DNA from 2 places in the Halomonas sp. KX33721 genome. Region 2 is predicted to be linked to the other one. Evidence: riboswitches for the same ligand, from Rfam matches in the RefSeq annotation. Region 2 holds a riboswitch; the other holds the start of a gene.
The links. Region 2 has a riboswitch for thiamine pyrophosphate ahead of thiM (hydroxyethylthiazole kinase). Riboswitches for the same ligand answer to the same signal wherever they lie in the genome.
Positions count from the first base shown of each region.

Region 1 (11,923 bases), on a different contig from region 2:
TATGGTTCTCAAACTCTTCAATTTTCGGCGGGTGTCGCTCTTTATGGGCATCTTGAATGGCCAAGGGATGGCAGTCAAAACGCTCTAGCACATCACGCTCCTGCGCTTCGCTTTCGCCTTTCATATCAACCCACAAATGGGCAGTGGGCATTGTTTTCCAGTCGTCGATTAGGCGTACATCCCCCTCACGCACATCGCCTTCTGGGGTGGTTAATATGCAACGAATCATTTTCTTCCCTGGGTTCGTTAAGTCTTGGGCGTTATATCTGCCGGGCGCGCTAACTCTATACGCGCTTTACCCGCCCGCTTAGCCATATACATTGCCACGTCAGCTCGCTTTAACAACTCCTGAGCCGTTTCAGACGCCCCTGGCAAAAATAGCGCTACACCGATGCTGGTACTAACCCGTAAGGTAGAGCTACCAACATGAAGCGGCTCTTCAATGAGGCGAATCAGTTTCTGGGCCAATGGCTCTAGCGCCTCGGCGGTGACTCCTTCTAGCAGCACGACAAACTCGTCTCCTGCCCAACGGGCAACAAAGTCCGTCTCGCGAACGGCATACTGCAAGCGCTTGGCAACGTCGCGCAGCAGTTCATCACCCATGGCGTGGCCATGCTGGTCGTTAACACGCTTGAACCCGTCTAAATCAAGAAACAGCACCGCCAGCGGGTTTAGGGTACGGCGCACCCGCGCCATCGCTTCGGATAAGCGCTCGTCAAGCGCACGGCGATTAGGCAACCGAGTCAGTACATCTTCACGGGCCTGTTGATCCCGAAGCCGCTCTAGCTGCTGGCGCTCAGTGATATCGTGAATAAACAGGCTACGGCGCACCCGACCATTAAGCTCATAGCTTTTCAGGCGTACTTCGACCGGCAAGCGGACGCCATCACGGCGCGTCGCCTCACAAGAAATAGGCGCAGATTCATCTTGATTGGGTAGCCCTTGGGGAAACATAAGCGCCGTTAGTGGGCGCGTTAAAGCTTCTTTGCGACTCCAGCCAAATATGCTCTCTGCAGCACGGTTCCAGTCCAGCACCCGCTCTTGGGCGTCAATGCTCAGATAGGCATCGTAGGCAGACTCAATCACCAAATTGAGCTCGCGAGTACGCCGCTCGATATGCTGCTCGAGGCTTTGATGCAGCGCCGTGAGCGCCTGCTGAGTGGCGGCACGAATCTTCTGCTCGTTGATGAGCCGTTCGCGCAGGTGAATCTCACCGGTCACAATGTCGGCTAAATCTTGCAACGCGGCCTGCTCCTGAGCGCTCAACTGCCGCGGTTTGCTATCCATCGCACACAGCGAACCCAGCACCAGTCCCTGTGAGTTTTTAAGCGGAATGCCTGCGTAAAAACGTATTCCATCAGGTCGAGTCACAAAAGGATTGGTGGCAAAACGCTCATCTTGCAGCGTATCTTTCACCACCAGCGGAGCAGCTTCCAGCACGGTGTAGGCACAAAACGCCACATCCCGCGGCGTTTCGGAGATATTGATGCCAACTTGCGACTTAAACCACTGCCGATCAGAATCAATCAGAGTGATAGTTGACTGTGGCACACCGAGTAGCACCGTTACTAAGCGCGTAATGCGATCAAAAACAGGTTCGTTCGGCGTATCCAACAGTGCTAGCTCGTTAAGTGCAGCCAAACGGGCATTTTCGTTAGGAGGTAACAGGTGGCTCATGGCGATCGCACCTACAGTAGTAGTCAGACCCCTGCCAGCATAACGTGAAACGAAATTTCCTGCTTAACGCCTTGATTAACGGGCAAGGGCGCGGCGCTTGTTGGCTCCAGCAATGATCATACTCACCGCAGTTGAGAGCAGCAGCGCCCCAACAAACGGGCCAAGGGTTGGTACGCTGCCGGGGAAGGTGGCTGCTATCACGCCCGCACTAACACTGCCTTGGCTCAACCAACCCGGCAGCACAGCGCCCACTAGCCCAGCAAGCCCGCCGCCTATCGCAGCCATAGGCGTCATGCGTTGCCATAAGCCAAGCAGTACCGGTACCACGATGGCGGCACACAGCAGATCGGCAATCAGGAACAGGCGAAGCACCGAGAGCCCCTGCAGAGCAATCACAATCACCGGTACCATGATCGCGACAGTAAGCCAGCGGGCCTTGGTGAAAGCATCTGGGCGGTCGCCGCTGGCCCATAGCGAGGCAATCCCGTTTTGTAACGTGTCGACGCTAGACGTGACCAGGGTAACGGCAAGTACCAGTGACGGCAGCGTGATCCATATCGGCGCATCGCTTAACAGCGCAAAAAACGGCATGGGCGGCTCACCTAAGCTGACACCGCTCATGGCGGCCATCATGCCCACGCCACCAATTACCATCACCACGAGAATCGTCATACCACCGCCTAGCCAGGCGCCACGCCCAAGGCTTTGTTCATCTTGTGCCGCCCACACCCGCTGCCAATAGCCCTGGTGGAATAAATTGGCAGCCGTCACAGCAATCACCAGCGTCAATGCCACGCTGAGCGAGCTACCGATTGGCAATGAGGGTAAAGCGGCGTCGCTGGGCATGCTCGGTAGCCGCCAAAGCGTTACGCTCGCCACTGCCAGTAGTAGGGCCAACAGCAGCCATGCCTGCCAACGGTCGGTCGCAAGGCTGGCGCGAAGGCCGCCCATCACGGTGTACACCAGCGTCGTTAGAGCAACGCCAATGATCACCACGGCAGGCGGCACATCAGAGAGCAGCGCGGTAATAGCCCCAATGGCAGTTAACTCAGCGGCTAAAAAGCAGCCCATATAAGCAACAGATACCATCGCCACAAAGCGACGAACGTTTTTGCCATAGCACGCCTCAGCAAACTCCGCGATGCTGCGCCCTTCTGGCAGCGCTTGGCGTATTTTTGGCCCATAAAGGCCCAATACAATAAACGGAAGTGCCGAGCCAAAGGCATAGCCCAGCAGCGCCACGGGGCCAACAAAGGCACCAATTTCAGGTGGAGCAAACAGAATCCAGGCACCCATTCCAGAGGCTAAAAAAGACAGCCCCAGAGTGGACGCAGTTTGCGAGTTGCGGGCGGTGACATAATCATCCAGGGAGCCGCCGCCAAAGCGTGCCCGAAGACCCAGAAAGGCAAAGCAGCACAGGGCTGCGCCTAACACAGCAGACGTTAGGTATGGCATGTCGCGCTTCCTCCGCCGGTACGAACCGGATCAGGTTCCAGGGTCTGCGTTACGCGCATTCTCAGCCCGTTTTGGGCTCCCCTGGCGACAGTGAATGAAGGCGTCATCCTCAATCAAAGCAGCGCCGTAGTAAAGTCTTAAGGCGTTTCGCGAACCAATTCGTCAGGCTTTTTCGGCACGCGCCCCATGAGATAGAACTCGGAATTAGGCGGCGTACCCGCTAGGGTCACCAAGCGATTCGACATACCAAAAAAAGCGCGAAACTCCTCAGGGCGATGCACCAGCATCAGAAACACATTAGGCACGAACCCCGCTTTTTCCTGCACAGCTAACATCGCATCACGAATATCGCTTGGCACATCATCCAGCGTTTCGGGAAGTTTAAAACGGCTAATAGCAGCAGACATATTGACACCTTCTTGTTATGTTCATGATATAAATAGCGCGATTAAATTAACTGGTAACAAATAGCTAACCCACCGCCGCCCGGTAAAATGAGCCGCTGCCTGCCGATAACACGTCCATTTTAGCTGCCCCTCTTGCCGATGCCATCGCAGATGCCGAGGCAGAAGGCCAAACGCTGACAGACGATATTGTCGAAACGCCTGCACGTTGGCCTGCGTTTAATGGTGGGTTAGCCCTCTATACGCTATTTAAGATGTATCACCGCCTGGTTTACGGCGAAGATGACAGTTATCGTTGCTCTCAGTGCAATACCCCACATGGCCCCCGTGAAATCCATGAATTCCACATGGAAGAGGGTGAGTTTGCACTGCTGGCCCCCATAAGCGAGCAGCACGACGCCCCTTACCTGCTAGTGCTCCATGAAAGCCAGCTTGCCCCCATTGAGCAACTGCTCAACGACAGCCTGCCACTATTTGATCGTTTTTAACGCGCTTGCGCCTCCTCCGCTAGCTTGGAAGAGGCGCATCGCCCAGACGTATAACAACGAATCTTTTACAACGAAATGGTGCTGTTAATCCCACTAGAGACGTTTTCAGGCTCGAACCAACGGGCCGTGACGGTCTTAGTTTGCGTCCAGAAAGCAATCGCCTGTTTGCCGTTGGGGCCTAAGTCACCCAGTTTGGATGCCCGAGATCCGGTAAAGCTGAAGTAAGCAACGGGAACAGGAATCGGCACATTGATACCAATTTGGCCAACGTCGATATCCGTTTCAAACCGGCGAGCCACCCAGCCAGAGTTGGTAAAAATCGACGTGCCGTTGCCATTGGGGTTGGCATTAATAAAGTTGATGGCGTCATCCAGCGTTTCTACGCTAACCACACACAGCACAGGGCCGAAAATCTCTTCCCGATAAATGGTCATATCCGCCGTTACATCGGCAAATAGCGTCGGTCCTACAAAGTTGCCATCCGGGTAGCCGTCCACCGTATAACCACGGCCATCTACCAGAAGTGTGGCGCCCTCTTTTTCACCGGCGCTGATTAAGCGCTCAACCCGCTCTTTCGCCTGGGGCGATACCAAAGGCCCCAGGTCTGCATCGCGCTGAGAGCCTGGCCCTACTTTCATGCCACGGGCACCGGCTTCGATATCTTTTATCCACTCCCGGGCTTCCCCCACCAGCACCACTACCGAGTTCGCCATGCAGCGCTGCCCGGCCGCGCCAAAAGCAGACCCTAACAGGCTGTCAATCGCCTGGCTGCGGTTAGCGTCAGGCATAACGACGCAGTGGTTTTTGGCCCCCATCATCGCCTGCATCCGTTTGCCTGCCGCCGCGGCACGGTTGTATAGCAGCGAGCCGACATGAGTCGAGCCGATAAACGACAGCGCCTTGATATCCTGGTGGTCAGCAATTTGATTTGCTACATCCGGACCACCGTGCACCACGTTTAATACGCCAGCGGGAATGCCCGCTTCATGGGCCAGCTCGACTAGCCGCATGGTAGAGCTCGGGTCCTGCTCGGAGGGTTTCAATACAAAGGTGTTACCCGTGGCAATGGCCAGCGGGAACATAAAGCAGGGCAACATAATCGGGAAGTTAAATGCCGTAATACCCGCGCCCACGCCTAACGGCTGGTGCATGGTGTAAACATCCACCTCGTTCGCTGCGTTTTCGGCTAATTCGCCTAGCTGCAGCGAGGTAATGGAGCAAGCATGTTCCACCACCTCAAGACCGCGGCCTACTTCACCCTCGGCATCGGGCAGTGTTTTGCCATGCTCTTCGGTAATTAACGCGGCAAGCTCTGCCGTATTCTCGCGAATAAGGGCCTGAAGCTTGAGCATAATGCGCATGCGTTTACCCAGCGGCACCTTGCGCCACTCTTTAAACGCCGTTTTGGCACTGGCAATGGCACGCTCTACCTCTTCAGGGGTACAGAACGGCACGCGGGCTACGACCTGCTGAGTCGCCGGATTGACGACGTCCCGCCACTCCTGGCTTTGCGACTCGACCGGCTGACCATCGATATACATGGGAATCTGGCGAACGGACATACAGACGTTCCTCGTGGTTGTGTTTGTTATGGGTTTGAATAAGGAGCCACTAGGGTATATCAGCAAGTTGACGTAAACGTCAATTAGCCACTCGATAAAGCTAAATTCACGGCCATGGAGAAATAGCCTTTCCCTACGGGAAGCAGCCTCGCTATGCTGACAAAGCACCTTTCTGACCTGACTATTTCTGACCTGACTATCGACGATGCATAACGTGGCTTTCCACAAGGAGGCATCCATGCAAACGTTCAGCTGCCAATGCGGCAACCCGCTGTTCTTCGAAAACACCCATTGTGTTGCCTGTGAGTCGGAAGTCGGCTGGTGCCCGGCCTGCAGCAATATCGTTGCCCTGGCCCCTCTGGAAGGCGGCGGATACCGCTGCACTCACGAAGGCTGCGGCACCCCCTTGATGAAGTGCCACAATTACGCGGTAGAGAACGTATGCAACCGCATGGTGATCATGGCCGAAGGCGAAGCCGACACGCTGTGCGACTGCTGTCGCTACAACGATGTGATTCCCGACCTGAATGTAGCGGGTCACCGTGAGCGCTGGGCCGCACTGGAAGCTGCCAAGCGTCGTCTGTTCCACACCCTGGAGATTCTCAAGCTCCCACACGGGACCCAGGGCGATGATATTCGCGTCCCCTTGAGCTTCTCGTTCATGGCCGACGCCCTCCCCGACAAAGGGCTCTGGCGCTCCACCGCGAATCAGGAGAAGGTCTATACCGGCCATGCCAACGGCCATATCACCATCAACGTCAAGGAAGCCGACGACGTCGAGCGTGAGCGACTGCGGGTGGACATGAACGAGTCCCACCGCACCCTGATCGGTCATTTTCGTCACGAGGTGGGACACTACTACTGGGACTTGTTGGTCAAGGATCAGGACGAGGCCGCCAGCGTCCGAGTGTTTGGCGACCATAACGACCCCACCTACGGTGATGCGCTGGAAACCTACTATCAGCAAGGCGCGCCGGCCGACTGGCCGACCCGGTTCATTTCTGCCTATGCCGCCATGCACCCGTGGGAGGACTTCGCCGAAACCTTTGCGTTTTATCTGGACATGGTGGCCGTGCTGGACACCGCTCTGCACATGGGGATTTCACGGGCCGAATATGACGGCACGCTGGACAGCATGTTAAGAGCGTTTCATCAGGTGGGTATGGTCGTCAATGAGCTCAACCGTGATATGGGGCTGCTGGACCTGGCACCGGGGGTACTGCCTCCCCCGGTGCGTGACAAGCTGGCGTACCTTCATGAGTTGGTACACAGCGCCAGCGCTAACGCTCGATCTACTTGATCAATCGTTATCATGATCCCCCAGGTGGCCCTGACTTTGTCGCTGGGTCACCTTGGGCACGTTGTCGCTATTCACGAAGTACGTGGCCCTGAGCGTGTCATGTATCGCGGCAAAACCAATCTGTAGCTCATCCACGAACGCATGCAGCTTGCTGGGGGAGTGAGCCAACGCCTGGATATCGGCATCGACCACATCGGCGCGCACCAGCGACACCGTGGCGGCCACCCGGTCCTGCCGGGGCAGTAGCTGCAGCTCCTGCCCCAGCGTTTCCAGGCTACAGGCAATCGAGCGCGGCAGGTTCGGGTCCTGCAGCAGATAGCGCAGCACATCGGGGCCCCGCACTCTCAACCGCACTTCCTGACGGTACATTTGATAGGCCGTCAGCGACTTGAGCACGCTCATCCATTGCAGGTTTTCGAACGGCAATAACTCTTCGGGATTCTGCGGCAGCAGGCTCGCGGAACGCACGTCCACGATACGCGTGGTCATGTCGGCCCGTTCCAGATGTCTGCCCAGCTGTATGAAGGTACGGGCCGGTCCATGGCTCAAGGTGCCTTCGATCAGGCCAGTCAGCGTCTGGCAGCCGCGAATCACGTTCTTCAGGAAGGCATCGCGACGGCGCGGGCTAACGCCGTTTTCCGCATGGTCGGCCACGCTCAAATAGAGCTGGTTGACCTCCTCCCAGATCTCCCTGGGCACCACGTCTCGGGTAGTGCGCAGGTTTTCCCGAGCACTGGCCAGCGCCGAAAGAATCGAACTGCCATTCTGCGCATCGGCACACAAAAAATGCACCACGCTACGCTCGTCAAAGCTGGAGTGGCGCTCGTTGAACGCATCCAGGGTGCCGGTCATTTCGATCAGTGGCGCCCAGCCCAGCGGCAGGTGGCGCGGCAGGTCGAGCATCAAGTGGCTATTGACGCTCAGCAGCCGCGCGGTGTCTTCGGCCCGCTCGATGTAGCGCGCCATCCAGTACAGGTTTTCAGCTACGCGTGACAGCATGGCGTTAGACTCCTTCCTGCTCGGCGGCATCAGCCGCGTTCTCATCGACCTCGACGATCCAGGTATCCTTGCTGCCGCCCCCCTGGGACGAGTTGACCACCAGCGACCCCTCCACTAGCGCCACGCGGGTCAAACCACCCGTGGTCACATGGGTTTCGGGGCCGGAGAGAATGAACGGGCGCAGGTCCACATGACGCGGTTGCGGCAAGCCGTTAGCCAGGGTGGGCGTGGTGGAGAGCGCCAGCGTAGGCTGGGCCATGTAGTTGCGCGGGTTCTCCTTGATCAGGCGGGCAAACTCGTCACGGGTTTCCCTGGTGGAGCGAGGCCCGATCAGCATGCCATACCCGCCGGACTCATTGGCGGGCTTCACCACCAGCTCATCGAGGTGATCCAGTACGTACTTGCGGTCTTCTTCGAACATGCACAGGTAGCTGGGTACGTTGGGCAGCAGCGGCTCCTGGTCCAGATAGTAGCGGATCAGCTCTGGCACGAAGGCGTATACCACCTTGTCGTCTGCCACGCCTGCCCCTGGCGCATTGGCCAGCGCCACCTTGCCCGCCCGCCAGGCGCGCATCAGCCCAGGCACGCCCAGCATCGAATGCGGATTGAAGGCTTCAGGGTCCAGAAACTCGTCATCCACACGACGATAAATGACATCCACTCGCCGCAGCCCCTCCACCGTTCGCATGTAGACCACGTCATCGTCGTCCACCAGCATGTCGCTACCCTGCACCAGCTCGACCCCCATTTGCTGCGCCAGGTAGGCGTGTTCGAAATAGGCAGAGTTATAGATGCCAGGCGTCAGCACCACTACCTGCGGGTCGTCGCCCGGACGGGGCGACATGGCCGCCAGCATGTCGTACAGCTGCGCGACATAGTCGTCCACTGGCAAGATCTTGCCCGAGGCGAAAAGCTCCGGTAACACGCGCTTGGTGACGTTGCGGTTTTCCAGCATGTACGAAACGCCCGACGGGATACGCAAGTTGTCTTCCAACACGTAAAGCGTGCCATCGCCGCCGCGCACCAAGTCAGATCCGCAAATATGGGCCCACACGCCGTGGGGCGGATTGATGCCCACACACTGAGGTCGAAAATTGGCCGACTGAGCCAATACTTCGGCGGGCAACACTTTATCTTTGACGACTTTTTGCTCGTGATAGAGATCATCGATAAACAAGTTCAGCGCTTGTACGCGCTGCTTTAAACCCGCCTCGGTTTTTCGCCACTCATTGGCCGGAATGATGCGGGGAACGATATCGAAAGGCCAGGCGCGGTCGATCATCGCCCCTTCTGAATAAACGGTAAACGTGATGCCCATCGTTCGAATGGCAATTTCTGCCGCAGTTTTACGTTCAGCTAGCTCTTCCGCACTAAAGCGCGCCAACATGTGACATAACTCGTCCGCAGAAGCACGAGGCTTGCCTGGCGCCGCCAACAGCTCGTCGTAAAAGTCACGGCACGCATAGTTATTCCAATCTACTTGGCTCATGGGCGCTCTCCTGGCGCTAGGGTGGAAGCGGCAACTTCCTTAATTCAGTAGTGTAGGCCTGCCGCGTGCAATGTACGTAGCAACTTGACCATATAAACACGCAAAACTCGCGCCATATTCCCCGCTATTTCAACGCTCAATAGGCGCTTAGCGTTTACTCTTCTCTTTGTAAGGCTCGGTTGGCACAACTTTTATACATGAAAGAAATTAACACTCATCTTTTAGTACTTAATCGTTATTAGAGCACCAAAATAGTGCATACCAGTTATCGATTATGGTGCGATGACAATTTTCCACACTCTTTAAACGCCATTACTCATATTGCAGCTGCAAAATAGTTCAACTCCAACGATACTTCTTGGTACTTATTTTCTTCACCGACGCGCTATGCGGAATACGCACGGTGACTTTTGGCTTTCTTTGAGGGTGGCTCATGACCATTCGCGTTGCCTTGCATCACCGCACGACCTATCGCTTCGACCGCCCCGTCAAGCTCTCGCCCCATGTGATTCGTCTGCGTCCGGCCCCCCACTGCCGTACCCATATCGACGCCTATTCACTGAATATTTCAGGCGACGACCATTTCTTGAATTGGCAGCAGGATCCGTTCGGCAACTTCAATGCCCGCGTGGTGTTCCCCGAGCCACGTAAAGAGCTCACCATTGCCGTCGAACTCGTGGCCCCCATGACGGTGATCAACCCGTTCGATTTCTTTTTGGATGACGTCGCCCAAAAGATTCCGTTCACCTATCCCGACGAACTCAGCAAAGAGCTTGGCCCCTACCTAGAGGTAACCGAAGCGGGACCGCGACTCCTGGACTGGTTGAAAGACGTCTCTCTCGAACCGACCACCAGCGTCGATTTCCTCGTCGCCCTCAATCAGCGCCTGCAAAAGGACATCAGTTATTTGGTGCGTATGGAGCCTGGGGTACAAAGCTGTGAAGAGACGCTGACTCTGGCGAGCGGCTCCTGCCGCGACAGCGCTTGGCTATTGGTACAAATACTGCGTCATCTAGGCTTGGCGGCACGCTTCGTGTCGGGTTATTTGATTCAACTGACACCGGATGTGAAAGCGCTGGATGGCCCCAGCGGTACCGAGGTGGACTTTACCGACCTGCATGCCTGGACCGAAGTATTTCTGCCGGGCGCAGGCTGGGTGGGCCTGGACCCCACCTCCGGCCTGTTCGCTGGTGAAGGTCATATTCCGCTGGCCGCCACCCCCACCACTGGCAGCGCCGCGGCCATTACCGGTTTCTCCGACAAGTGCGAAGTGGAATTCGATGTTGAGATGCGCGTGGAGCGCATCCATGAAGACCCGCGCGTCACCCGCCCCTACAGCGACCAGCAGTGGCAGGCGATTCTGACGCTGGGCGACCAGGTGGATGAAGTCCTCCAGCAGCAGGATGTTCGCCTGACCATGGGGGGCGAGCCGACCTTCGTTTCCATCGACGACATGGAGAGCCCCCAGTGGAACACCGAAGCGCTGGGCGAGCACAAGCGTGAGCGCGCCGAGGCGCTGCTGACCCGACTGCAGGAAGCCTACGCGGCCGGTAGCGTCATTCAGCAGCAACAGGGCAAGTGGTACCCTGGCGAACCGCTGCCTCGCTGGGCGCTGGCCTGTTACTGGCGCAAGGATGGCGCGCCCCTGTGGCGCGACCCCAAGTGGCTGGCCAGCACCGAAGGCGCGCCCCACGCCAAGCTCGACAACGCCATGGTAGAGCGCTTCATCCATACGCTGAGCGAACGCCTGGGCGTGGCGCAGCGCCACTGGATTCCCGCCTACGAAGATGCCTACTACTACCTTTGGAAAGAGCAGACCCTACCGGTCAGCGTCGACCCGCGTAATGCCGACCTGAAAGACGATGCCGAACGCCGCCGCCTGGCACGGCTGCTGGAGCAGGACCTGGGCGCCGTCGTGGGCTATGCGCTCCCGTTGCGTCACTCGATTTCCCAGTCTCATCGCTGGGAAAGCGGCCGTTGGCCGCTCAAACGCGATCACCTGTTCCTGGTGCCAGGCGACTCCCCCATGGGCCTGCGTCTGCCGCTGTCGGCGCTCCCCTGGGCCGACCCGGAAGAGCAGCCGCAGCCCCAGTCGCTGTTTGCACCGCGACCTGCGCTGGGCGACATTCACGGCGAAGTGGCGCGCCGCAATGCCGAACAGCATCGCTTCACCAGCGCCGAGCGCCATGGCAAGAGCCTGCATCCCAGCCATAGCCACCCGGAAGGCGAAGCCGTTCAGCAGCAGCCAAGCGCCGCCGACGACCGCGAACACAAGGTGATCCATACCAGCCTGTGCGTCGAGCCTCGTGAGGGCCGCCTGCATGTCTTCCTGCCACCGCTGACTCACCTGGAGCACTACCTCGACCTGTTGAGCAGCATCGAGGAAACCGCCCAGGCGCTGGCTTGCCCAGTCATGATTGAAGGCTACGCGCCCCCCCGGGACCCGCGTCTGTCCAGCTTCCAGATCACCCCGGACCCCGGCGTCATCGAGGTCAACATCATGCCGGCCGACAGCTGGCCAGCGCTGGTCGCCCAGACCGAACGGCTCT
Region 1 is NZ_LVIA01000041.1:78,915-90,837, reverse strand. Features, by position in the region: gene A3220_RS18020 (CorA family divalent cation transporter) at 1-229, opposite strand, end outside; gene A3220_RS14580 (diguanylate cyclase) at 247-1,677, opposite strand; gene A3220_RS14575 (sodium:solute symporter) at 1,753-3,132, opposite strand; TPP riboswitch at 3,122-3,225, opposite strand; gene A3220_RS14570 (hypothetical protein) at 3,270-3,539, opposite strand; partial or broken gene A3220_RS14565 (hypothetical protein) at 3,614-4,024, shown strand; gene A3220_RS14560 (CoA-acylating methylmalonate-semialdehyde dehydrogenase) at 4,090-5,586, opposite strand; gene A3220_RS14555 (putative zinc-binding metallopeptidase) at 5,825-6,886, shown strand; gene A3220_RS14550 (alpha-E domain-containing protein) at 6,887-7,885, opposite strand; gene A3220_RS14545 (circularly permuted type 2 ATP-grasp protein) at 7,890-9,374, opposite strand; gene A3220_RS14540 (transglutaminase family protein) at 9,808-11,923, shown strand, end outside.
Region 1: linked by a shared signal. The riboswitch ahead of A3220_RS14575 (sodium:solute symporter) and the one ahead of thiM (hydroxyethylthiazole kinase) in region 2 are both predicted to bind thiamine pyrophosphate.

Region 2 (11,923 bases):
TTACGCGGCCAAAGTAGTCGTAGCGGTTGGGTACATAGCGTCTTTTTAGGGCTGCTGGTACTGAACTTAACGGCGGGCTTCCAAACCCTGGGCACGCTGATGGCCGTTGGCTTAATGATGCTGCCCGCTACGGCGGCACGGTTTTGGAGCAAGCGGTTAGAAGGCTTGATCGGGATTGCCGTGGTGTTAGCAATGCTGGCCAGCACTGGCGGGCTGCTGCTGTCGTTCCATTTAGACACGCCCTCAGGCCCGAGCATTATTTTGCTGGCAGGGGTGGCGTATTTACTCTCGGCGCTGTTTGGCCGTTACCACAGTTTGGCCGCTAAGTTGCGGCGCAAAACCACGCCCTTGGCGCTGGAGCAGTCGCACTAGCGGATTGATGTTCATACGGTTATTTCTTAAATCAGGAGCATGTTATGTCGCTTTTCTCTTCATCGCGTTGGCTGGTGGGCGTTTCGGCCATGTTGGCACTGCCTGCCGCCATGGCCAACGAGCGGGTGCAGGTTGTCACCAGCTTTTCTATCTTGGCGGATATGGTGGAAAACGTCGGTGGAGAGCATGTGACGGTCAGCTCGCTGGTGGGCCCTGATGGCGATGCCCACGTTTTCTCCCCCAGCCCTGGCGATGCCCGTGCGCTAGCCGGGGCTGACTTAGTGGTCTTCAACGGCTTGCTGTTTGAGGGCTGGATGGAGCGCCTGATTGACTCAAGCGATTATAGCGGCCCGATGGTCACCGCCACCGACGGCCTTTCTCCGCGCGCTTTTGCAGCGCATAGCGATGATGAGCACAGTCACGATGCGCATGAGCATCATGACGAGCATGAGCATGAAGAGCACGGCCACGACGAGCATGCCGGAGACGACCATAGCGATCACGATCATGGCGATGACGACCCTCACGCTTGGCAGGACCTGCAGCAGGCCAAGGTTTACGTCACCAATATTCGTGATGGTTTGATCGAGGCGGATAGCGCCAATGCGCAGAGCTACCAAGCCAACGCCGAGCGCTACTTGGCTGAGTTAGATGCCACCGATGGGGAAATTCGCGAGCTGCTGAGTGAGATTCCCCCGTCTTCCAGTGTGATTACCGGGCACGACTCATTTGGCTACTTCTCTAGCGCCTATGGCGTTAATTTTCTCTCGCCGGTCGGGCTCTCTACCGAAGCCGACCCCAGCGGCGCCAGCATGGCGGCTTTGGTGGATGTGATTGAGCAGGAGAACGTGCAAGCGCTGTTTCACGAGAACATGACCAACCAAGCGATCATTACACAGCTGGCGGAAGAGACTGGCCTGCCTATTGCAGGCACCCTTTACGCGGATGCGCTGGCCAGTGAAGGCGATGCTAGTACGTACCTGGGCATGATGCGCCACAATGCGCAGGTGCTGCACGACGCTCTTGCAGAGCCGGGCCATGATGATCATGGTCATGACGACCACGACCACGACGATCATGGTCATAGCCACTGATTCATACCGTGAAGACAAAAATACCGCCGACTCGGCGGTATTTTTTTGCATTGCATTTTGCGCGGTGGATGGGGAGACTTGCATCACCGACTTTCGTTAACGCTGTTTAAACCACTGCAAAGAGCCAATGCCATGCGCCTAAACGCCGATTTTAGCCACTTTGCCTGTGTCACGCCGGAGCAGTACCGCTGGGTGGCCTCCCCCAGTGCGGGCGTGGAACGAATGATGCTGGATCGCATCGGCGATGAAGTGGCCCGCGCCACTAGCCTGGTGCGCTATGCGCCTAATAGCCAGTTCAGCCACCACACCCACGACGGCGGCGAGGAAATTTTCGTGCTAGAGGGCGTGTTTGCGGATGAGCATGGCCGCTACCCCGCTGGCAGCTACCTGCGTAACCCGATTGGCACTGGCCATACGCCGCAGATTGGCGAAGAGGGCGCGCTGATACTGGTTAAGTTGCATCAGTTTGATGAGAACGACCTGCTCCAACTGGCGATTCCTGCTCACCGCTTGCCCTGGCAGCCTGACCGTCGGCCGGGCATTACCTACAAAATGCTGCACACCTTTGGCGATGAGCGGGTCAGCCTGGAGCGTTGGGAGAGCGATACCACCATCGACTACCCTGCCCTGCCCGGAGGCTTAGAGCTATTGGTGCTGGAAGGTTCGCTGTGCGACGCGGGCAGCGAATACCCGAAAGGCAGTTGGTGTCGCTACCCACCGGGTGCGGCCCCGCAGCTTCGTGCAGGCCAACACGGTGTGATGATGTACGTTAAGCGCGGGCACCTATCTGACGCCCTTTCCCAGGCTAGCGCGCCAGGCCAATAAATGGCAGCAGAGTGAGCAGCGCAATCAGAACCACCGCCACCATGACCAGCGTTACCTGAAACGGGTGCTCCGCTAAGCGACGCCAGAGGGTTGGCGCTTCATTGCGGGCCAGCGCCTCTTTATGGGCTTGGCGTGCGTTAGCTTGGCGTTCGGCCTGATACTCGGCCAATGCGGCCTCTGCGTCATCACGCTGGACAGGGTTGCGCAGCCAAATGGCATCGACCCCCAGGCGGAAAAAACCCGCCTGGGTTTCGTACACATCAAAGCCATGCTCATCCAGCAGTTGGCGGACTTCCATGGCTTCTTCATCGGTTACATGGCGCAACCGAAACAGCAAATGGGCCATCTTAGTCGCCCATGGCTGCCATGCGGTCGGCTTGAATCACTTCAATCCAGTAGCCATCCGGATCTTTCACGAAGATAACGTCTTTCATCTTGCCCTGGTCGGCACGCTTCACGAAGGTTACGTCGTGCTCATCAAACCACGCCTGGGCGGCTTCTAAATCCGGCACGTTGAAGCAGATATGGCCAAAGCCCTGGGGCTCGGCGTTGCCATCGTGGTAGGCAAAATCCTGCTGGGTTTCGGTGCCCCAGTTGTGGGTCAGTTCTAACAGGCCTTTCTGACTAAAGGTCCAGGCGGTGCGGGCTTGGGTTTCTTCCGGCACGCTGTCGCTGGCTTCCACGTTGGCGAGGAAGTAGAGCGAAAACTGCATCTCTTCAAAGTCCAGGCGGCGCAGCACCTGCATACCGAACACTTTGGAGTAGAACGCCAGGGCGCGTTCCGGGTCTTTTACCCGCAGCATGGTGTGGTTTAAGCGAAAACCCTGAGTTTGTGGGGCAACGGGGGCAACGCCTGGGTGCTGTTCACCTTGAAACGACATACAACTCTCCTATTGCGGGTTGGGGCATTATGAAAAGTATGCTGATATAACGCAAATTCTTTGACGAACATATTACCTTGTACAAGGCTTAGGCTGCTAACAGCGTCAAGCTGTCTACCGCTATTTGCGTATTGATCATTTTGCTTACTTCCCCCTGTTATGAGGGCGCAGGTTGTATATTTCCAGCCCTCACCCAAGGACCCTTTATGTTCCGCGATCGAAACGTACTAGGTGAGCCGTTAACACCCTGCCGCCACTCTCTTAATCGTTGCTGAAAAGTAGCGGCTGCACTGGGGCTTTACAGCCTCGCTCAAGGCTAGGATAGTACCCACCAACGACAGGGGCGCCGCTTGGCGGCTGAGAAGCACCCTTCGAACCTGAACCGGATAACGCCGGCGTAGGGAGTCGTGGTGCTCACCACCACCCCCTTCGCCGGGAGGAAACCATGACCTACCCCCCACTTGGCGACATGCTCACCACTCTACGCGAGTCTACGCCGCTTGTTCACTGCATGACTAACTATGTTGCGATGAACAGCACGGCTAACCTACTGCTGGCTACGGGTGCCTCGCCTGCCATGCTGCATGCCCCTGAAGAGGTGGCTGAATTCACCGCAATAGCGGGCGCACTCTCCATTAACATTGGCACGCTCTCTACCCCTTGGGCAGAGTCGATGCAGCTTGCCGCTCGCACGGCTAAAGAAACAGGCACCCCATGGGTGTTAGACCCAGTAGCGGTCGGGGCCACCGCCTTTCGTCAGCAGGTCTGCACCGCGCTGCTTGCCCATCGGCCTAACGTCATTCGCGCCAACGCATCGGAAGTCATGGCGCTCACTGGCTTAGCCAGCCAAGGTCGCGGCGTCGATGCCACCACCACAACGGAGGATGCCGCCCAAGCGGCGATCAAGCTGGCACAGCAGCAGTGCTGCATTGTTGCCATGACCGGCGAAACCGATTTTATTACCAATGGCACCCACCACTACCGTTTAACGGGCGGCCACGCGCTAATGCCGCGCGTAACCACCCTGGGCTGCGGGTTAAGCGCTTTGGTAGCGGGTTTTTTGGCCGCCAACCAGGCCCATCCACTTTCGGCAACGCTGGCTGCGCTGGCGTGCTTCAGCATTGCCGGAAGCCGTGCGGGGCAGCAGGCCAGTGGGCCGGGCAGTTTTCAGGTCGCGCTACTGGATGCGCTGTATGCCCTTACCCCTGACGATCTCTCTTCTCTTAGCCAGCTGGAGACGCTCCATGCCGTTTGATCTTGCGCTCTATTTAGTCACCGATGCTGCGTTATGCGCCGAAACGGGGCTTGAAGCGACCGTGGAAGCCGCCGTGAAGGGGGGCGTGACCATGGTGCAGCTGCGCGATAAGCATGCCAGCGATGAGGCCATGATTGCCCAGGCAACACGGCTGAAAGCACTGCTGGAAGGTAGCGGTGTGCCCTTGATTATTAATGACCGGCTAAGTGTGGCCATCGCCAGCGGTGCCGACGGCCTGCACGTGGGTCAAAGCGATACCGCGGTTCAAGAGGCGCGGGCGGCGCTGGGGCCGCAGGCCATTCTAGGACTGTCGATCAACACCCTCGCGCAGCTTCGTGACGCGCCCATCGCGCAGTTGGACTACGTCGGGTTAGGCCCCATTTTCGCCACTGCCAGCAAGCAGGATCATGCTCGCCCCATCGGCTTCGAGGGCCTGGCGGAGCTGGTGCGCGCCTGCCCGTTGCCTAGCGTGGCGATTGGCGGCTTAAAGGCGCAGCACGCCGCCCAAGTGAGTGCCGCCGGTGCCCAAGGGATGGCGGTGATTTCTGCGATCTGCGGCCAGCCCGACCCTTACCGGGCGGCGCTGGCGTTTCGCGCCTCATGAGTCGGCTCGACCAACTGACCGCCTTCGTGAAAGTGGCGGAGCTTGGCAGCTATACCCGCGCTGCCGAGGCATTGGATCTTTCACGTACGCGGGTGTCGCGGCAGGTCATGGCGCTAGAGGAGACGCTAGGCGCTCGCTTGATTCAGCGCACGACGCGGCGGCTGCATCTTACCGATGCGGGAGAGCGCTATTTAACCCATGCCCAGGCCATTTTGCTGGCGCTGGAGGAGGCCGCTGCCGATGTCGGCAGTGGCACTCACACTGTGAGTGGGCGGCTGCGCATCAATGGTCCCATGAGTTTCGGCACGCGCTATCTCGCGCCTCAGGTAGCGCAGTTCATGCAGGCACACCCCGCACTCGACGTACGCCTCGATCTCAACGACCGCCGCGTAGACTTGTTGGAGGAGGGCTATGATGTCGCCATCCGCATCGGTAGCCTGCCCGACTCCAGCCTGATCGCCAGACGGCTAGCCCGCTGCCAGCTCGTGCTGTGCGCGTCACCCGGCTATTTAGCGCAGCACGGCACGCCTTTGCGCATCGAAGACCTTACCCAGCACCACTGCCTACGCTATCGCAGCGGGCAGAACAGCGGCGACTGGCGCTTCGGCCAGCAGTACGTTAGCGTCACAGGGCCGCTGGAGAGCAATAATGGGGATATGTTGACCCATGCCGCAGAAGCGGGATTAGGCATCGCCCAGCAACCCAGTTTTCTGATTCATGAGAGCATCCATCGGGGGCACTTGGTGCCGCTTCTATTAGACCTACCGCCGACCTACCTAGACATACACGCCCTCTACCCCGCACGGCGTTTTCTACCCGCCAAGGTAGCGCACTTCATCGATCAATTGGCCGATGCCTGGGGCGACCCACCCATATGGGAACAGGGGCTTGGATTATCGCGCATATCGCAACAGTAAAGTGCTCATCGGTTAGATTATCTTCTCCTTTCGCTGGTCTACAGTAGCATCATCGCATCCATGGTGATGCTCACGACGCGAGAGAGTGCTATGACGACGTTAACTACCCCGACGACAATCCTTCATGCGACCGCCCTACTGCGCGTTAGCCTAGGTGTGATGGCCCTAGCTCACGGCCTGATGAAAGTGTTCGTGTTTACGCTTCCTGGCACGGTGGGCTACTTCGAATCGCTTGGCCTGCCCGGTTTCATGGCTTACTTGACCATTGCCGCCGAAGTCGGCGGAGGCTTGGCCCTGGTGCTGGGCCTATACACCCGCTGGGTGAGTCTGGCGCTAGTACCGGTGCTGCTCGGCGCCGCCTGGGTACACCTCGGTAACGGCTGGGTCTTCTCCAATCCCGGCGGCGGCTGGGAGTTCCCAGTGTTCTGGGCCGTGGCCCTCCTGGTGCAAGCCGGCCTGGGCAGCGGTAGCTTCGTCATCAGCCGCCGACTGGCATAATCCAATGGCCTACCGAGAATCACACGTTGGTAGGCCCACTGACTGGAGTGTATCCTATGTTACCGAGTCTCTTCATTTCCCATGGCTCTCCCATGCTGGCGCTCACCCCCACCCCCGCCCATCACTTTTTACGGGAGTTGGGCCAAACCCTACGCCCTAAGGCCGTGGTGGTCGTTTCCGCGCACTGGGAGACCCCACACTTGCAGGTCAGCAGCAGCGTAAAGCCTATCACCATCCACGACTTTGGCGGCTTTCCTGATGCGCTATTTGCGGTTCAGTACCCTGCCCCTGGTAACCCTGAGCTGGCCCAACGGCTGACCAAGCAGCTCGGCGCCACGCCCGTGGAGCGCGGGCTGGACCACGGTGCCTGGGTGCCACTCTCACTGATGTACCCTGACGCTGACGTGCCGGTAATGTCGCTTTCGCTTCCCAGCCGTTGGAGTAATACCGAGTTGATAGCCCTGGGCGAGCAGCTGGCAATGTTGCGCCAGGAGGATATTTTAGTGGTTGGCTCGGGGAGCTTGACCCATAACCTCTATGAGCTTCAGCCACAGGGTAGCCAGATACCGGCCTGGGTAGGCAGCTTTGCCGAGTGGGTTAATGCACGGCTGCGCGAGGGCGATCGTGACGCGCTGGCCAACTGGCAAACCGCCCCAGACGCCAAGCGCAATCATCCCACGCCAGAGCACTTCCAGCCGCTGCTGGTGGCTATGGGAGCAGGCGGCAGCGCCGCCACCCAGCTACACCACAGTGTTGAGCACGGCGTGCTGGCAATGGATGTCTATCAGTTTGCCTAGCGCGCTTACGCTGTGGGGCGACGTTTCAGGGTGGTGCGACGGTCGTGATAGGCAATGGCCAGACCGCTGCACATGATCAGCGCGCTGCCTACCCAGACCCATACGTCCGGCAGTTCTCCCCAGAACCACCACCCCAGCAGCACGGCCCACAGCATGGCGGTGTAATCGAAGGGCGCAGCAATGGCGGCGGGCGCATGGCGAAAGGCCAGGGTGATGAACGCCGTGGCCCCACCCCCAGCACCCCGGAGGCGGCAAAGCCCAGCCAGTGCCAGGGATGGGGCGTTTGCCATACCCAGGGCAGGCTGAGGCCCGTCAGTACCAGCGGTACGGCCGTCATGTAGAACACCATGGCCCACAGGTGCTCGTTGGCGCCATAGCGCCGCGCCGTGACCATCATCAGGGCATAAAATACCGCTGCGGCCAGCAAAATCATGGCGCCTAGTTGAAACGCATCTCCGCCCGGGCGAACTACAATCAGCACGCCCACAAAGCCTACCAGTGATGCTACAAGCACTGGCGGATCAATACGCTCACCTAAAAGCGGCACGGATAGCAGCGTGACAAATAGCGGTGCGACAAACGCAATGGCGGTGGCTTCTGCCAGCGGTAACAGGGTTAGTCCCCACACAAAGCACACCATGGTGGCGGTGTAGATCAACCCACGCAGCAGGTGAACGCCTGGCCGCTTGGTGCGCAGCTTACGTAGCCCGCCGCCAAAATAAGCCAACAGAGCAATGAGCGGTAACGATACTAGCGTGCGGAAAAAAATAATTTGTATCGGGGAGTGCACCGCCCCTAACCACTTTGATACTGCATCCCCTAGTGCTAAAAACAGCACGCCTAAGCACATGCAAAGTATGCCTTTTAAGGATGGCGTCATAAACATGCTCCTTGTGTTGCTATTGTTATGGTCCTACTCGGATATCACCGACATACAATAAAAAGCCCCGCCAACGTACATTAGCGGGGCGGTGAACCACTGCGGTGGTTAAAGGCTTGCGTTGACCACCATACAATCCATGCCCTGCGCCTGAAGCGTTTGGCAAGCTTGCCGCGCCTGGGATTCGTTCAGTGAGACGACACGGGCGCGAAATACTGTCATGGGCCCCTGAAGCGGATCGATGGCAACGCGGCCTCCCACGCTCGTTGGCAGCCGCTGCGCGGCTTGGCGAGCCAATTGCTCAGCTTGGGCCGCCTGGCTAAAGGCACCTACTTGAATGCCCCAGCCAGCAGAGGCCATTTGCGCAGTGGGAGGTGCCGTCGCCAGCACGCGCTCCCGCTCAATAAAGGCTTGCAGTGGATCTTGCGAGGCAGCTTCTGGTGCCTCCTTACGTGCGGCCTCCGCTTGGAGAAGCTGGGCCTCAACGGTTTGTGCCGGCGTACTGTTAGACATGGGCCGTGTGGGTGATAGCGACGTGGCGGAGATATTAGCCATCATCGGTTGTGAGCGAGGCTGAGTAAGCGGTTGGGCTGGTCCCGCAAACCCCATAAACTCACTTGAGAAACTGGTATCAGCAAGCCATGAGCGTTGATCTCTTAGCGACGCACGCATAAAGCTGCGGTCTAGCAGATCTGCCATATGGGTATCACGGGAAGAGGAACTGAATCCACCCATCACTACGGCTACCATACGGCGGCCATCATGGACAGCAGTGGTGGCCACGTTAAAGCCTGAGGCGCGAATGAAACCAGTTTTTAAGCCATCGGCCCCTGGGTAGTCACGCACCAATCGGTTGTGGCTGGTATGGCGAGTACCGCGGTAGGTGAACTCCTGCAAACCGAAATAGTGGTAATACTGGGGAAAGTCCTGCATCACCCGCACCGAGAGCGTCAACATATCTCGCGCGGTGGTGATTTGCAGATCATCCGGTAAGCCCGAAGCATTGTGGAAGGTAGTGGCATTCATGCCCAACTCACGCGCCTTCGCCGTCATCAGGTTCGCAAAGCGTTGCTCGCTGCCTCCTAATGCCTCTGCCACCACGACCGCCACATCGTTGGCAGAACGCACTGCCAAGCGCGAATAGCGGTATCTACCGGGATAGAGCTACCTGCCGAGAGCCATAGTTTAGTCGCGGGCATGGCCGCTGCCTGGGCCGAGACGGACAGCGGCTGATCGAGGCTTAGCCTTCCCTCCTCCAGCGCTTCGAATGTTAGGTAGAGCGTCATCATTTTCGTGAGCGACGCAGGATAGCGTGGCTCGTCAGCATTTTCAGCGTATAGCACTTCGCCGTTTTCGAGATCCACAACGATGCCTGCATAACGAGGATTCGCCTGGGCGTTGGCGCTACCCATCAGCGTCATCATCAGCATGACCAGTAGCCAGTGCGCCGCCCAAACCGTTGTGCTCACTCCCCGTGTTGTTGCCATACCGACCTCTTACTGATTGATCACACTGCCCGACACTTGGCCATTCATACGGCTGCTGCATTAGCCTAGCATGCCTTATCGTTAAATTGATCTTCCCATAGAGCATTCATCTCGATAAAGCAGCGGAAAAAGCGCAGATATAAAAAAAACCGACCCCAAAGGGTCGGTTTTCATTGTGCCTACCAGAAGGAGCAGCGCTTATTCAGCGACGGCTTCTTCTTCAGCCACCGGGCGGTCTACGAGCTCAACGTACGCCATGGGCGCGTTGTCGCCGGTGCGGTAACCGCACTTGAGAATACGGATGTAACCACCCGGACGCTCGGCGTAGCGCGGACCCAACTCGTTGAACAGTTTGCCGACGGCTTCTTTGGAGCGCGTACGAGCAAACGCCAAACGGCGGTTTGCAACGCTATCCTGCTTTGCCAGGGTGATCAGCGGCTCGATAACGCGACGCAGTTCCTTGGCCTTGGGCAGGGTTGTCTTGATGACTTCATGTTCGACCAGCGAGACAGACATGTTCTTGAACATGGCCTGACGGTGCGAGCTGGTACGATTCAGATGACGACCACTCTTACGATGACGCATGGTTGTGATTCCTTACCAAACTGGGACTCAAGTCGACGCTTACGCGGAGGCCTTGTCGTCCTTCAGGCTAGCGGGTGGCCAATTTTCCAGCCGCATGCCGAGGGACAAGCCGCGCGCTGCCAATACATCCTTGATTTCATTCAAGGACTTCTTACCGAGGTTCGGGGTCTTCAGCAGCTCCACTTCCGTGCGCTGAATCAGATCACCGATGTAGTAGATATTCTCGGCTTTGAGGCAGTTAGCGCTGCGTACGGTCAACTCGAGATCGTCTACGGGGCGCAATAGGATCGGATCGACGTGATCCTCTTCCTCTTCGACTTCCTGCTCTTTATCAGCTTCCAGGTCGACGAAGGCGGCCAGCTGCTCTTGCAGAATGGTCGCACTGCGACGGATAGCCTCTTCCGGATCCAGGGTGCCGTCGGTTTCCAGGTCGATAATCAGCTTATCGAGGTCGGTACGCTGCTCGACACGAGCGGCTTCAACCGAGTAGGAAACACGGCGAACAGGGCTGAAGGTGGCATCCAGCTGCAGGCGTCCAATCGCACGGGTCTCTTCATCAGAGCCACGAGCGTCAGCCGGTTCGTAACCACGACCCAGCGCGACCTTAAGCTGAATTTTCAGCTCGGCACCTTCATTGACGTGTGCAATGACATGGTCCGGGTTGACGATTTCGACGCTATGATCAAGCGCAATGTCGCCAGCGGTGACGACGGCTGGGCCCTGCTTGTTCAGCGAGAGCACCGCCTCATCGCGGCTGTGCATCTTGATCGCAACATCTTTCAAGTTCAGGAGGATTTCGATGACATCTTCCTGCACCCCTTCGAGCGCACTGTATTCGTGCTCTACACCGGCAATCTCAGCCTCTACCACGCAGCGCCGGGCATGGATGAAAGCAGAATGCGACGAAGTGCATTCCCCAGGGTGTGACCAAAGCCGCGCTCGAACGGTTCGAGAACGATTTTGGCATGATGTGCGCTGATCTCTTCGACCTTGATGTCGCGAGGACGAAGAAACTCTGTCACTGAACGCTGCATATGAACACCTTTCAGGCTGCCAAACGGATACTGAGTACTCTAAAGCACAATACTCAAGAGCATCTGGGCGGTTAGCTTTGCTATCCCGCCCAGGCCTCAAGAAGCAGAAACGTAAATCAAACTGCTTACTTGGAGTACAGCTCGACGATCAGGTTTTCGTTGATGTCGGCAGTCAGGTCACCGCGTTCAGGCAGAGCCTTGAAAGTGCCTTCCATCTTCTTGGCGTCGATTTCGATCCAAGCGATGTCGCCACGGTTGGCCGCAATGGTCAACGCGTTTTGAATACGGGCTTGGTTCTTCGCCTTTTCACGGATAGCAACAACGTCACCGGGCTTCACTTGGTAGGAAGCAACGTTAACGGTGCGGCCATTCACGGAAATCGCCTTGTGGCTGACCAGCTGACGCGCTTCAGAGCGAGTCGAGCCGAAGCCCATGCGGTAGACGACGTTGTCCAGTCGGGATTCAAGCAGTTGCAGCAATACTTCACCGGTCGCACCTTTCAGGCGAGCGGCTTCTTTGTAGTAGTTGCGGAACTGCTTTTCGAGTACGCCATACATACGGCGTACTTTCTGCTTCTCACGAAGCTGCAAGCCGTAGTCGGAAAGACGCTGACGACGCTGGCCGTGTACACCCGGGATTTGCTCGGATTTACACTTTTTCTCGAAGGGAGTCACGCCACTCTTCAGGAAGAGGT
Region 2 is NZ_LVIA01000014.1:29,936-41,858, forward strand. Features, by position in the region: gene A3220_RS05530 (metal ABC transporter permease) at 1-372, shown strand, start outside; gene A3220_RS05535 (zinc ABC transporter substrate-binding protein) at 417-1,466, shown strand; gene A3220_RS05540 (cupin domain-containing protein) at 1,599-2,291, shown strand; gene A3220_RS05545 (DUF6164 family protein) at 2,272-2,637, opposite strand; gene gloA (lactoylglutathione lyase) at 2,639-3,172, opposite strand; TPP riboswitch at 3,502-3,593, shown strand; gene thiM (hydroxyethylthiazole kinase) at 3,618-4,427, shown strand; gene thiE (thiamine phosphate synthase) at 4,417-5,031, shown strand; gene A3220_RS05565 (LysR family transcriptional regulator) at 5,028-5,948, shown strand; gene A3220_RS05570 (DoxX family protein) at 6,039-6,446, shown strand; gene A3220_RS05575 (class III extradiol ring-cleavage dioxygenase) at 6,503-7,243, shown strand; partial or broken gene A3220_RS05580 (DMT family transporter) at 7,249-8,123, opposite strand; gene A3220_RS05585 (SPOR domain-containing protein) at 8,232-9,251, opposite strand; gene A3220_RS18265 (serine hydrolase) at 9,206-9,610, opposite strand; gene rplQ (50S ribosomal protein L17) at 9,809-10,195, opposite strand; partial or broken gene rpoA (DNA-directed RNA polymerase subunit alpha) at 10,235-11,229, opposite strand; gene rpsD (30S ribosomal protein S4) at 11,355-11,923, opposite strand, start outside.